Regions from separate parts of the Priestia sp. YIM B13551 genome, predicted to be linked through region 2. Evidence: riboswitches for the same ligand, from Rfam matches in the RefSeq annotation. Region 2 holds a riboswitch; the other holds the start of a gene.
The links. Region 2 has a riboswitch for thiamine pyrophosphate ahead of ACFX4N_RS18495 (acetylornithine deacetylase). Riboswitches for the same ligand answer to the same signal wherever they lie in the genome.
Positions count from the first base shown of each region.

Region 1: linked by a shared signal. The riboswitch ahead of tenA (thiaminase II) and the one ahead of ACFX4N_RS18495 (acetylornithine deacetylase) in region 2 are both predicted to bind thiamine pyrophosphate.

Region 1 is NZ_JBHZOX010000001.1:741,241-748,604, reverse strand. Features, by position in the region: gene ACFX4N_RS03870 (FAD-dependent oxidoreductase) at 1-1,068, shown strand, start outside; gene ACFX4N_RS03865 (helix-turn-helix domain-containing protein) at 1,142-2,374, opposite strand; partial or broken gene ACFX4N_RS03860 (SDR family NAD(P)-dependent oxidoreductase) at 2,683-3,461, shown strand; gene ACFX4N_RS03855 (ArsR/SmtB family transcription factor) at 3,474-3,776, shown strand; gene ACFX4N_RS03850 (aldehyde dehydrogenase) at 3,790-5,190, shown strand; gene tenA (thiaminase II) at 5,219-5,908, opposite strand; TPP riboswitch at 6,004-6,102, opposite strand; gene ACFX4N_RS03840 (TspO/MBR family protein) at 6,329-7,075, shown strand.
Region 2 is NZ_JBHZOX010000003.1:286,976-294,339, reverse strand. Features, by position in the region: gene ACFX4N_RS18515 (ABC transporter substrate-binding protein) at 1-382, opposite strand, end outside; gene ACFX4N_RS18510 (ABC transporter permease) at 379-1,122, opposite strand; gene ACFX4N_RS18505 (ABC transporter ATP-binding protein) at 1,119-1,883, opposite strand; gene tenA (thiaminase II) at 1,876-2,547, opposite strand; gene ACFX4N_RS18495 (acetylornithine deacetylase) at 2,553-3,830, opposite strand; TPP riboswitch at 3,945-4,047, opposite strand; gene ACFX4N_RS18490 (MupG family TIM beta-alpha barrel fold protein) at 4,267-5,277, opposite strand; gene ACFX4N_RS18485 (PTS transporter subunit EIIC) at 5,274-6,635, opposite strand; gene ACFX4N_RS18480 (MurR/RpiR family transcriptional regulator) at 6,724-7,364, opposite strand, start outside.

The sequences.
Region 1 (7,364 bases), on a different contig from region 2:
CTGCCGGTTCTTCCTCCTCTGACAGTCGGTGAGTGGAGCAGGCTGGTAAGTTCGTTGAATTTTGGTTCTGTGAAGCTGTTGCCTTATTTTCATCAATCGTTTAGTTATTTACTAAAAAAACACAGCTTGTTAGACGAAGCGGACTTTCTTCATTTTGTTGATGGTCAATTAATAGACAGCATGCAGACAACGAGTGAGAACTGTTCAATGCTTATTGGATGTTTAGCGTTGGATATTTATCACGAAGGAGCTTTTTATGTGAATGGCGGCTTATACAAAGTCGCAGAAGCGCTGCAAAAATCGATTAAAGCCAACGGAGGAAAAACGACTCTAGGAAGGAAAGTAGTAAAGATAGAGCGTGATAATGACGGGTGGATCGTGCATGATCATAGAGGTAACCGTTACCGTGCATCAGACGTTGTATGCAACGCCCCGGTTCAAAGCTTAAAGTCTTTGCTGCATGATGAAGATTACCAACATATTCATAAGCGGGCAAAAGAAAAAAGCGAGCTTCCGCAGTGGGGAACGTTTTCGATGTATTTTGCCATTGATGAAAGAGATCTGCCGCAAAAGATAGAGTTGTTTCATCAAGTACTTCAATCCGAACAAGGGGAAATGACAGAAGGAAATCATTTATTTATCTCAGTCTCTCATCCTGATGATCGTTTTCGAGCGCCTGAAGGCAAGCGTACAATTACAGCGTCTACTCACATTGATCTTAGCAAGTGGAGTAAAAAAGAAGCCTATGACCTTCAAAAACAAGTTTTTGAGAAAAAAATGGTAGCAGGCATTAAAACCATTATTCCTAGCATTGAAAAAGCAGAGCATCAAATTTCGGGAGCTCCTAAAGCATGGGAAAGGTTCACTTCTCGCCCAAACGGCGGAGTGGGAGGCTTTCCGCAAACGTTAGATCATGCCTTGTTCAACAGCATTTCGCATCGATCTGGCTTACAAGGACTGTGGTTATGCGGAGATACAGTGTTTCCAGGAGCGGGAACTATAGGCGTATCGGTAAGCGGCTATCATGTGTTTCAAAGTATAACGTCTCACCGCCATACGTTACCTTAACATTTCTTACATACAAACTACTATTGTTCATACCATTAAAAACACCGGCCCCATTACCATAGGGCCGGTGTTTTCAGGAGAGAAACAGCTTCCACCACTTCCGTTTTCGCTTCATATCAGCAGCGGCGGTTTGTCTAAAGGTTTGGACAAAATCACTAAACATCTCTTCGCGTTCAGCTACGCTTTGACGATGAAGCTTACGTTCTTTCTCCATTTCTTTTAAATAATAGACTCGTTCCTCATTCATTGAATCAATTAAATCACGAAGCTCTTCTGTCGTATTAGTTGAAGAATTATTTAATTTTTCAACCATAAATTTTACTTGATTCATCGCAACGGTGGAGTTGCTTGAGAATCGGTCTAATAAATACTGCATTTCTTTAGAGGATTCATCCGCATTCTCCATGACATCTTTCATGAACAGGCGCATATCCTCGGTTTTCTCTTCAGCGATTGTTGAATAATCTTCAATCAAAGAAGTGACTTCATCAAACGATTTTTCGTTAGAACGGATAATTTTTTTAGACATATTTTCTACATCTCTTGCGCTGCGTTCTGAAGACTCAGAAATGTATGCCCCGACCGACTCCACCATTTCTACAGTTTGGGTAGCACTTTTTTCAAGCTCTCTTTTTACTTCTCCGACAATTTCTTCGCGAACTTCATTTCGCATACCTTCTCGCATTTCTTTTAACAAATCAGCTTTAAATGTATCAAGTACCTCAAACACATCTTCATAGCGGCGAACAGCTTCTACTAATTCCCCTTGAAGCAGTTCTTTTTCATTCACAACAAGGTCGTTTGGTTTTGGCTCTTCAATAGAAGCAGAAATAGCCTGCTTTTCTTCTTCAGTAGCTAATCGTGCTTCAGGTATAGGAGGGGTCTTCTCTTGCTTATTTTCTGAAATGCTTTCCTGCTTTTCAGCAGCTTTTTTCTTTTCTTGCTTTATTTGTTTATTGGAATGTTCTTGAAAATCAATGACGTTTTCTTTTTTAGAAGTTTTCAACTTTGCTGGTTCCTCTTCTTTTGAAACCGCTGCCTCTGATTCCATCACTAAATGCTCCTGTTCTTCTTGTTCCTTTATCAGCAGCTGAACATATTCTTTGACTTCATCTAACGTACATTGTTCATCAAACAGCTGTTTAATATCATTAAATAATTCAATTTGTTCCTCTGTATAGACACGAGCCCCATCTACTCGTTCAATTGTTAAATAGCTGCCCAATAATTTTTCCCATTGTTTTAGCGTTTTCTTTTCTACCTCTAATTGATCACTTACTTTTTTAATTGTATATGTCTCCATCATTTTTCATTTCCTCCCTTATCTATTTTCATCCAACTATGTAATGGATTATTTGTTGTATGTTGTATTCACCATATCTTCACTTGTTTTCCTGCTAGGTGACAAAGGTTGTCAAAACTAGACGACATTAGCCTTCTATGTAAAGAAAACGCATATTTTGTAAAAAAATGTACAGAAATGCGCAAATGGCAAAAATGGAAAACATAAAAGAAAAGGAGAGTATAGAAAACAGTTGACGGGAAAAAATGAATCCTATAAGATAAGTTTAAATGTTTAAGTTCTTGAACATATAAACATAAGGAGTGAACACTATGTCACAGCATTATGCGCTCATCACCGGTGCGTCGGGAGGAATAGGTAAAGAGTTAGCTTATCAATTCGCAAAGGATGGGCATCCTGTAATTTTAGTTGCCAGAAGCGCTGATAAACTAACAGCGATTGGAGAGAATTTAAAATCTACTTATAATATTGAAGTGATAACGGTTGTTAAGGATTTATCAAGAGAAGAAGAGATACAGTCATTATATGAAGAACTTAAAAAAAAAAAATGCACGTTGATTATTTAGTGAACAATGCTGGTTTTGGACTATACGGCAAATTTATTGAAACAGCTTTAGATGAAGAGTTAAACATGATTGATTTAAATATTCGAGCATTAACTCATTTAACAAAATTATTTTTACCGGATATGGTCAAAAGAAATCGCGGAAAAATTTTAAACATTGCATCTGTTGCTGCATTTATGCCAGGTCCGCTTATGACGGTATATTACGCAACGAAAGCGTACGTGTTATCTTTCACAGAGGCCCTTGAAAATGAATTAAAAGGTACCAATGTAACGGTAAGTGCTCTATGCCCGGGTCCAACTAAAACTGGTTTTAGCGACCGAGCCCAGCTAAGCAACTCCAAGCTTTTTCAAAGCGGTGCAATGGATGTAGAAACAGTAACGAAAGTTGGCTATAAAAAATTTATGAAAGGGCAGACGGTTATCGTACCAGGAGTACAGTTTCGTCTTGCTACGTTCATCCCGCGCTTCGTGCCAAGAAAGTGGCTTACATCCGTTGTCCGAAGAACACAAGAAATTAAATAAAGGAGAATATATATGAGTGAAAAAGCAGTCGAGTTATTTCGTGCCAGCATTCCTGTTTTTCAGGCTCTAAGTGATTCAGCAAGACAAGATATTATTTTGCTGCTCGCCGAAAAAGAGCCTTTAACCGTTAATGAAATTGCAAACGAGTCTACTCTATCACGACCGGCAATTTCTCATCATTTAAAAATTTTACGCGATCAAAAGCTTGTGCAAATTGAGCAAAAAGGGACGCAGAGATATTATTCACTAGCTTTAAGTGAGGCAGTTGAGCTATTAAAAAGCTTGCTTGCTACAGTTGAAGCCGAATGTTTATAGGGAGATGAAAGAGATGAACCACGAGCGATTTTATATCACAGATGAAACGGTCATTGAACATATTGTCTCTACACAAAAGCAGTATTTCTATGCGCAAAAGACAAAGAGTATCAACAGCCGTATTCAAGCGCTGAATAAGCTAAGAGACGCAGTCAAACAAAACGAGCAGAGAATTATGGATGCTTTAAAACAAGATTTAAATAAATCTGAAGTAGAGGCCTACACGTCGGAAATTGGGATTTTACTAGAGGAAATTCGATTTACGCTTAAACATTTAGCAAAATGGATGAAGCCTAAAAAAGTAAAAACCGCTTTAACACATGTGGGCTCTAAAGGGAAAATTGTTCCTGAACCGTATGGAGTCGCGTTAATTATTGCTCCGTGGAACTATCCGTTTCAATTAGCACTGTCTCCTTTAGTAGGAGCGATTGCCGCTGGAAACACGGCGATTATAAAACCTTCTGAATTAACGCCTAGCGTATCTCGCGTTATACAAGAATTACTAGCTGAAGCTTTTGACCCAGCATTTGTGACGGTGGTTGAAGGGGCTGTAGACACTACAAGTCTGCTTTTAAAACAGCCCGTTGATTATATTTTCTTTACGGGAAGTGTAAATGTAGGGAAAATTATTATGCAAGAAGCAGGGAAGCAGCTTATTCCCGTCACGCTTGAGCTAGGCGGAAAAAGTCCGTGCATTGTACATGAAGACGCAAACCTAGATCTTGCAGCGAAGCGAATTATGTTTGGTAAAGGGATGAATGCAGGCCAAACGTGCGTTGCTCCTGATTATTTGCTCGTGCATAAAAAGGTAAAAGCGCAGCTTGTAGAGAAACTTCGCGAAGCGATTTCTCAATTTTACGGTAGTAATCCGCTTGAAAGCGACCGCTATGGCCGTATTGTCAGTGAGCGCCATTTTACTCGGCTAGTTGAGTTTTTAAAAGACGGAAATGCTATAGTTGGAGGCGGGTACAATAAAAACACGCTAACAATAGAACCTACGGTGTTAAGTGAAGTAAGCTGGACCTCAGATGTCATGCAAGAAGAAATCTTTGGGCCTATTCTTCCTATGATTGAATATGAAACACTAGACGAAGTCATTCATAAAGTTCAAGAAAAAGCTAAGCCGTTAGCTCTTTACTTATTTACAGAAAGTGAAGATGTGCAAAACGCCATAACGGAGCGTCTTTCATTTGGAGGAGGCTGTATAAACGATACGCTTATGCATATCGCTACGCCATATTTACCGTTTGGCGGAGTGGGAGAAAGCGGCACGGGTCAATATCATGGAAAAGACAGCTTTCAGACATTTACTCATTTTAAAAGCATGCTGTCTCAAACAACCAAGTTTGATTTGTCATTCCGCTATCCTTCGGAAAAACAAAGCTTGAAAATGATCAAAAAATTACTGAAATAAAAGAGCCTCCTGATAGGAGGCTTTTTCGTTATTTTGAAAGTGAAAGCTGAGAAAGCGGCCATTTTTCTTGGATATATGCCATTTCCCAAAATAAATACTCGAGTTCACAGCTTTTGATGAAGTGATCTTTCATACGGTTACGTTCTTCTTCAGTCGCTTGTTCGGCGAGTTCATCGAGCTTGTTACAAAACCATTGTGTTGTGCCATTCATTTCTTCATTATTATAAAACTGAATCCATTCATAAAAAGGATGAGAAGGAGATGGATTTACTTGTTCTGTAATGCGCTGCCCAATTTCAACGTACGTCCATGGACATGGAAGAAGCACTGCAATGATTTCTGCTAAGCTGCCTGTATGCGCAACGCTTGTCATATGGTTAATGTAGTGGCTGGCCGTCGGTGAAAGCGTCTCAGTGTGAAGGTCTTCATAACGTACGCCTGCTACTTCACAAAAATTATTGTGAGGGTGTACTTCACTATGTAATACCGTAGAAATGCCGGCATTAAAGGCTTCCATTTCGGTACGCGTGCGGCATTTCGTTAAAGCAGCGCCGTAAATGCGAACAAATGCTGTTAAGTATTCGTAATCTTGAGAAACGTAGTGAATAAGCGCTTCTTTTGGCACGTTTCCTTCAGCAATTCCTTTAATAAAAGGATGGTTAAAAATGGCTTCGTAAATATAGTTTGCTTCTTGTCTTAATTGAGATGAAAATGACATCAAAATCCTCCTTTAATATGAGGAAGTCACAAACAAGCACATAAAGGAAATAAAAAACACTCCGTTTATAAACGGAGTGGCAAAGGACAGTAAAAAACTGAACATTGCCACTTTCCTACGCTGGTATGAGCCAGATCAGGTTCAAAGGGATCAAGAAAACTTGTCTCAGCCGGTGGGCACCCCTAGTGGACTTCCTATTAATCTATGTTTAACTTACCATATATTCTGAAAAATAGAAAGCGTTATGGGAAATTGTGTGCTAACCGCTTTTCTTTCTTAAAGAGGAAATTTCTTAAAGCTATTTTTAATCATTTTTGTTTAAAAATGCATATTTTTAGGGAAGAAGAGGTATTAATGAAGGGAAGAGCCGTTTTCGTCTCCGAAACACTCCCATATAAATAGAAGAAAGGAGAGAACAAAATGGCGAAATTTCGTTTGTATGCTGTATTAAATACAGTAGGCTTGGCTATTACACTGCTTGTGAATTATTTAGCAAATGCCATTCCAATAGGAGGCAAAACAACGGGAGAAGCTTCTGCGCAAGTTCCTACGTTGTTTACACCAGCGGGTTATGCCTTTGCTATCTGGGGCGTTATTTATTTATTATTAACCATTTGGGTTATACGCCAATTTTTTGCAAGAGAAGATCAAAAGGAAATATATGCACGTATCGGCATTTGGTTTTTTCTAAACTGTTTGTTAAATAGTGCGTGGATCTTTATTTTCCAAAACGATTACTATAAGTTATCTCTTTTAGTTATGCTCTTTATTCTAGGCACATTAATGATTGTATATTCCATTATTCAGCATTCTCGGATGACGACATGGTTTATGCGTCTGCCGATTTCGCTTTATCTTGGATGGATTTCTGTTGCGACTATTGTCAATGTGTTTGTCGTATTTCAAGCAAATGGAATACAGCATTTGCTTGGCCTGAGCGAGTTAGCATGGACGATTATTATGCTGCTGGTAGGAGCTGCGCTGGGCATTATGTTTACATTAAAAAACCGAGACGCTGTTTATCCGCTTGTTTTTATTTGGGCTTATATTGCCATTGCAGTGAAGCAAAGTGGAAATCAGCCAATTGTCATTACTGTCATCATTTCAGTTGTTTTATTAGCAATTGCCATTATTGTGGGATTGATTAAACGCTATAGACGTTTTTAAAAAGAAGCTCTAGCTTTTGTAAGCTAGAGCTTTTTATGATGCTCTTTTGATTGTAAAAAAGCAGCTGTAAAAGCAATTAAGCTAATTAAAATACCAAAAGGAACAACAATTGGTACGAATGATAAAATAAATGTCATAAGTGTAACCTCCATGTTGCATCGGTGCATAATGAAAAATTCAACTTTTTTAAATTGAAGTTCCGCTATTATAGTATGCTAGGCTTTATGTTTGGAGCCTATATGTTTAGAAATAAACGAAAAAGGCAACATACGTTACATACAGGTTGTAT
Region 2 (7,364 bases):
CTTTCAGCGCCACAACTCGGTTTAACGGAGATCTTACAATCGCTCCCACCGACTTTACCGGCACATCTTCATTTGCTCGTGCCATTGCTACATCAGGCTGATAATAAAGTCCGAGCGTAACTTTCCCCGCAGCTGCTAAATTAAGCGAGTCTGTTGGATTAGCAGGAAACTGTACTTTTACATTCAGCCCTTCTTTTTTAAAATATCCTTTTTCTTGTGCAGCGTAAATGAAGCTGTGCACTGCATTTGGGTACCAATCAAGCATAATTGTAACGTCTTTTAATTTTTTACTGTCACCAGCTTTATTTTCCTTGTCCTGGCCGCAAGCAGCGAGCATCAAAACAAGCATCAGGCTTAACCCAATCGCAAACCATTTTTTCATTCTGTTTTCCTCCACTTTAATGAACGTTTTTCGAAACCTACTACAATAATAAAGAATAAAATACCAAGCGCGGATAAAATCACAATTGGTGCAAATACACCAGCTGCATCAAACTGTGTCATCATGCGACGACTGAAATATCCTAAGCCTGCTTGTGCACCTAACCATTCCCCAATGGCAGCACCTATTATACTAAAGGTAACCGCTACTTTGAGCCCTGAATAAAAATGAGGCAGTGCAGAAGGAATGTTCAACTTAAAGAAAATATCTTTTTTTGTTGCTCCCATCGTTAGCATGAGTTCTTTTAACTCTTTGTTTGTGGAACGAAGCCCGTCGAATGTGCTAACCGTAATAGGAAAAAAAGTAATTAATACGGTCACAATCACTTTGCTCCAAATGGAGTAGCCAAACCAGAGAACAAATACAGGAGCAATGGCAATGGTCGGGATCATTTGTGACGCAATAATAAGCGGATAGAAAGCACGCTCAATAAGCGGACTCCAATTCATCCACACGGCCAGCAGAACCCCTAGCACAACGGATATAAGCAGCCCAATTACGACAATAGATAACGTAGCTGGTAAATGCTTAAACAATAAATCCATTCGCAAATCCCAAAGCTTTGTTAAAATACCGGTGGGCGTTGGTAAAATAAACGGATAGTTTACAATGCGTGCTCCAATTTCCCAAGCAGCCAGTAAAATGACTACTAATATCACTGAAGCTCCGTACTTTTTCATGTGTTCACCTTCGATCTAAGCTGTTCAATTAAATAATCTTTCACGTCAAGCACACGCTGTTGATTCAAATCTTTTTGCGTTCGAGGTCTGCTAAGCGGCACTTGAATCTCTTCAAGATGACTTACCCGCTTGTCTGAAAAGATAAAAATACGATCTGATAAAAAAAGCGCTTCGTTTACGTCATGAGTGATAAATAAGATGGTGTGTTTACGCTTTTGCCATTGTTCAAGCAGCCATTCCTGCATCGATAGACGCGTAATGGCATCAAGCGCACTGAAAGGCTCATCCAAAAGCAGCACGTTAGAACCGCTTAATACCGTTCGCAGAAAAGAAACACGCTGCTTCATCCCTCCGGATAAATCACTTGGAAAACGGTTTTCATACCCTTTTAACCCAAACTCTTCGAGCAGCTGAGATACTTGCCTATGAGCACTTGCCTTTGACACATTGTGAAGCTCAAGAGGCAGTGCTGCATTGTCTAGAATCGTGCGCCACGGAAGAAGCAAATCTTGCTGCGGCATGTAGCCTACTTTTCCAAGACGTTTTTCGTAAGACTGTCCGTTAATCATGATATCGCCTTCACTCTGCTGTTCAAGACCTGTAATGAGACGAAACAACGTACTTTTTCCAGATCCGCTTGCTCCAACGATACTTACAAACTCGCCTTCTTTCACGTCTAAATTTAATGATTTTAAAATCGCTTGATCACCGTTTTTGTACGTAAAACTTACGTTTTGAAAAGATAACACAGACTTATTCATAAATTGGCCACATCGCTTCGTTATAAGCCATATCCCAGAACATATACTCAAAACGCGTTGTGTTTAAGAAAATTTCTTCGAGCTTTTCTAACTCCGCTTCTGATTTGTCTTCAGTAAGTGAGTCAAATAAGTTGATACACCACGTCGCTAGTTCTCCAAATTCTTCTGAGCTGTACATTTCAATCCACTCACGATAAAACTCATTGTTAGCTCCAGGCTTTTCACTGAGTTCTTTTCCTATTTCCCAGTAGCTCCACATACAAGGCAAAAGAGCCGCCACTAATTCAGCCAATGTTCCGCTTTGACCAACGTGCAGCATATAGTGTGTGTATGCAAGCGTTGTAGGAGATGGCTGCGCTTTTTCTAATTCTTTTTCGCTGATTTCAAATTTCTTGGCATACTCACGGTGCAGGCTCATTTCTTCGTTTAATGTAGAATCTAAAAGTGCAGCAAATTTCCCCATCGTTTGAACATCGGTAGCTTTCATGGCTCCAATCGCAAATAATTTAGCATAATCAATTAGGTAAAGATAATCTTGAATCATATAAAAGCGAAACTTCTCCTTTTCAAGCGTTCCGTCTCCCATCCCCTCTACAAAGGGATGATTATGATTTTGGCGCCAAATCGGCTGCAGCTTTTCATATAATCGTTCACTAAATTTCATGATGATCACTCCTTATGCGTATGCAGCCACGTATAAATGAACTGCACCATCACTTTTGTATATTGAATAAGCTGATTGATATCTAATTGTTCGTTCACAGCATGTGCATTTGCTAAATTCCCAGGACCGTAAATAGCTGCTGGAATACCCGCATCAGCTAGCCAACCGCCATCTGTTACGCTAGTTGACACATCAATTGGAGGCTTTTTCCCTTCAATTTGTTCGTGAGTATGTGCAAGCAGCTGCACTCCTGCATGACCTTCATCAATTTCTAATGACGGAAAGATTTCTCCTCTGTCTTCAATCATTGATGTGCCTCCCCATTCAAAGGTTGGCAGATTATCTTTTAACCATGGATCTGCTTTTGCAATAGCTAAAATGTATTCTTCCACTTCTTTTGATACTTGGTCGTATGATTCATTAGGATAATAGTGAACGGTGATCCACAGCCTGCATTCATCTGCAATAAACGCAGCATGCCTTCCGCCTTCGATTACTGCTGGGTTAATCGTGTTTGTTCCTGGCAAAAATCCTGGATAGCTCTTTGTAACAGCCCAGTGGCGCTCCAATTCTTGCAGCCCTCCGATCACTTTTGCCATCTTTTCGATAGCGCTCGCAGCTAACAGCCCTCCTCCAGCATGAATCATACTTCGGCGTGTACCGTCATGATAGGTTTTGCTGCTTTTTATCGTAATCCATCCTGTGATTACTCCGCCTTGACCTTGAATATGTAAATCACTCGTATCGGCTACAAGCGCAAAGTCAGCTGTATATCCTTTCTGACAGCATTGCAGCGTACCTGCTTCTCCCACTTCTTCTCCTACAACGGATTCAAAAATCAAGTCTCCCGGCAGTTCAATTCCTGCTTCCGTTAAAAGCTGCACTGCAAATAATGCTCCTGCCAAGCCGCCTTTCATATCAGCAACTCCGCGTCCGATTATCATATTGTCTTTTACCACAGCTTCAAACGGATTTGTCTCCCACTTTTCATTTTCTTGTACCTCAGCAACATCCATATGCCCGTTAATAATCAAGCTTTGATAGTCAGCTGATTTTTTCCCTTTTAACGTACCTACTACGATGGGATCGTTGGAATATAAGTCCCACATATCGATGGAAAAACCGCAGTTTTTAAGGAAATCCGCTACGTATAGCTGCGCTTCATGAGAATTTCGTGCAGGAGGCGCCGGCGTTTTATATGAAACAAGCGTTGTTAATAACTGGATTAGCTCCCCTTTGCGCTCCTCTACCTGTTTGACAAGCAAATCAATTGTTTCTTCCATGTATGACACCTTCCTTTATGCATAAAAAAACACTTCTTTCGCAGGAAAGAAGTGTTTTTGTTTATATACACAAAATTATTATAACGAGTTCGTAAGGAAATCCCATACAAAACATCCATTACAATACCTCTTTCCTACGCTAGTATTACCTAGTTCAGGTTATAAGGGTTAAGACTTCTCGTCTCTCTCAGCTTCGAAAGCACCCCTAGTGGTGTTGTATCTCTATGAAATTAAACTATTATCATATGTTTACCTTTAATAGTTTTATCATAGTAAAGCGGTTTATTCAATAGAAAGGTTCATGATTCAGCAATGAAAATAGTTTCCTTTTTAGTAAAATAAAAAGCACACACCTTTTTTAAGCAGTGTGTGCTCTTTACTTTTATAAGCTTACTAGTTAGCTATCGGCTTTTTTAAAAATACACGATTTTTCCATTTAGACAGTGACAAGCTCAAGTTTTCGCCCCGGTCTCACTAATGAAAGTAGCTCATGATCTTCCTCTATCACATACCCAATCACGTTAACATTAGCATTTGCAGGCAAATTCGTTTTAGCTATTTGAACCTCTCCTCTGTAGCGTCCGTAGCCATCATTGTCCATTGTAATTGCTCCGATTCTGCGTTCTACTGTACGAAATGGCGGCACTGGTTTTACAGATCGAGTATCAACCAACCGCAGAACGTCTCTTGATACATCCGGACGCACGCTGTACGTTCCCTCTATATGAAGTGAACGAATGCGCAGCGGAATAATGCGGTTTTCTTGATATCGAACTAAACGCTTTAATAAACTTGAACCGGCGTATGGATCTCCAATATAAACCTCCGTTACTCCGCATCCGTATAAATCTACTGCAGAGGTAAAAGGACATCTATTACGGTCTTTTTCTCTAGTAGGAAGACCTTGATAAACAGGGCCTCTTTTTTCGCCTTCTCCAGGAATATAAGCGCAGACTGGGATACGAAGTTCATTAAATAAATCTGTCTGCTGTTGAAAAAACGTTTCTTCAAGTCCTGTTTCAGGCCGCGGATAAAAATTATGCCATGCAAGCAGCTGATGATGATGAAGGCCTGCAGATAACAGCGATTCTATTTCTTCTTTGGATAACGTACTTGCATTAACAGCAATATAAAATTCATTCGCAAGCGAAAGAGTTTCTTTTACACTAAAGCCATCGTCTAGTCTAATACCCGATACGCCAAGTGAAGATAGCGTCATAAGGCTTTCAATACCTAAATGAACCGGCGTATGCTTGGATACGTCTGCATACACGCTTATTCCACAATCTCTAGCCACATGAAGCAATTCTTTTGCCCGTTCAGCCAAATCTCCTTTTTCTTCTGGAATGTGAAGCGAAGTGAATGCGCGTGTAACTCCGCATTCACTCGCTTCTATTAATCTTTTTTTGGCATCACTATCATTTAAATAAAACGAAATACCGATCATTCAAACTCCCTCGCCATTTCATCGTTAAATCCAAAGAAATAGGTACAAATAAACCCTGCTGCATAAGCAATAACTAATCCAAGTAAATAAAGAAGAATTTGATGCGCATGAACTAAAAACGTAAGCGGCAAACCGGATACCCCCACTGCTACAGTTGCAATATGGAAGTGCGCCTGAAACGCTCCTCCGATTCCGGCTCCAAGACAAGCGGTTAAAAATGGGCGCCCTAAAGGAAGTGTGACTCCAAAAATAAGCGGCTCTCCGATTCCCAGCAGACCTGAAGGAAGTGCCCCTCCAATTGCTCGCTTTAAACGTTTTTTCTTTGTTTTGATATAAATAGCAAAAGCTGCACCTACCTGACCGGCTCCGCCCATTGCTAGTATAGGAAGAAGCGGATCATCTCCAATTGAATTAATAAGCTCTAAATGAACAGGAGTAAGACCTTGATGCAGTCCTGTAATAACGAGCGGCAAAAACGTTGCTCCTAAAACAAAGCCTGCTACAACTCCTCCAACCTCTAGAACTCCTAAAAGACCTTTTGTGATTCCATCTGAAATTAAGCCTCCGATTGGCATGAATACTACATACGTAATAATGCCTGTAATTAACACCGTAACGGTTGGTGTAATAATAATATCCAGTGACTGAGGGACAAATTTACGTACTCGTTTTTCTACCACGGCCATAAAGATTGCTGCAAGCAACACGCCTATTAAGCCGCCACGCCCCGGCAAAAGAGCTTCACCAAAAAGTTTAATATCAGCTACGGCAGGATTAATGACTAAAATGCCTGCTAAGCCTCCTAGAGCCGGCGAACCACCAAATTCTTTTGCGGCATTAATACCTACTAAAATACCAAGATAGGCAAATAAACCGCTCCCGATAACGGTTAAAAGAATAGCAATCTGTGAATCTGCCGGAAGCCACTTCGCTTGAACAGCTGCTTTTGTCACTCCGGTGATAAGTCCGGATGCTACAAGAGCAGGTATTAACGGAATAAAAATACTCGCAATTCGGCGAAGCAAGAGCTTAAACGGAGTTGCATTTTTTTCTTTCAGCTCCGATTTCCGCTGAGCCGCACGATTTTCTAAATTAATACCGCCGGATTCATCAATTAACTTTCCAAATTCCTCTGTTACTTTGTTTACTTTTCCAGGACCAATAATGATTTGCAGCGTTTCTTCTTCAACTAATCCGAGCACGCCTTCAAGCTTTCGTATATCTGCCTTTTTTACAATTGAATCATCTTTTACAGTCACCCGCAGCCGAGTCATACAATGCGTATACGCTTCAATATTCGATGCTCCCCCAAGCATCTCCAAAATAACCTTTGCTAATTGATGATTATCTAAAGACATGTTAATCCCCCTTTGTATTTTCCTCTTAGATGGATACGGTACTGAGGAAACAGACCACAAAATCCCCTTTTTGTAATCGCTTTCTTTTTTATTTCTTAGTTTTCAAAAACTGAATGGCATCCCTTGTTTTATCAATATACTCAACCGTCTGGTCATACTGCTGCGCTGCAATACTTAAAAACAACACATCAATCACATAAAGCTGGGCTAAACGAGACGATGTAGCTGCGCTTCGAAACGGCGCTTCTTGAGAATAAGACGTATACAAACAAATATCAGCTAAAGACGAAACGGTAGACTGTCCGTATTTGGTTAAGCTAATCGTCTTTACTCCGCGATTTTTAGCTAAAGATAAGACGTTGCTTACTTCAGGAGTCTCCCCTGAAAAAGAGATGCCCACAACTACATCGTCTTTACTTGCATTTGCGATGAGTGTAGCTGCTAGATGGCTATCTGCAAAAGCCGTAGCATTTTTATTAATTCGAAGAAATTTTTGCTGCGCATCTATAGCAATAATATGTGAAGCACCGATTCCAAAAAAATGAATATTTTTGGCTTCAATCAGTGCCAAAACAGCCCGCTCTGCTTCTTTATAATTCACAAGCTCGGCCGTATCACTTAGACTTTGAATGCTGTTGCTTGCCGTTTTTTTGACAATAGATTGAATCGTTTCATTTGTTTCAATATCGCGGTATCCTTGCTCCGTATCTCTAGCTAAATCTCCGGCTA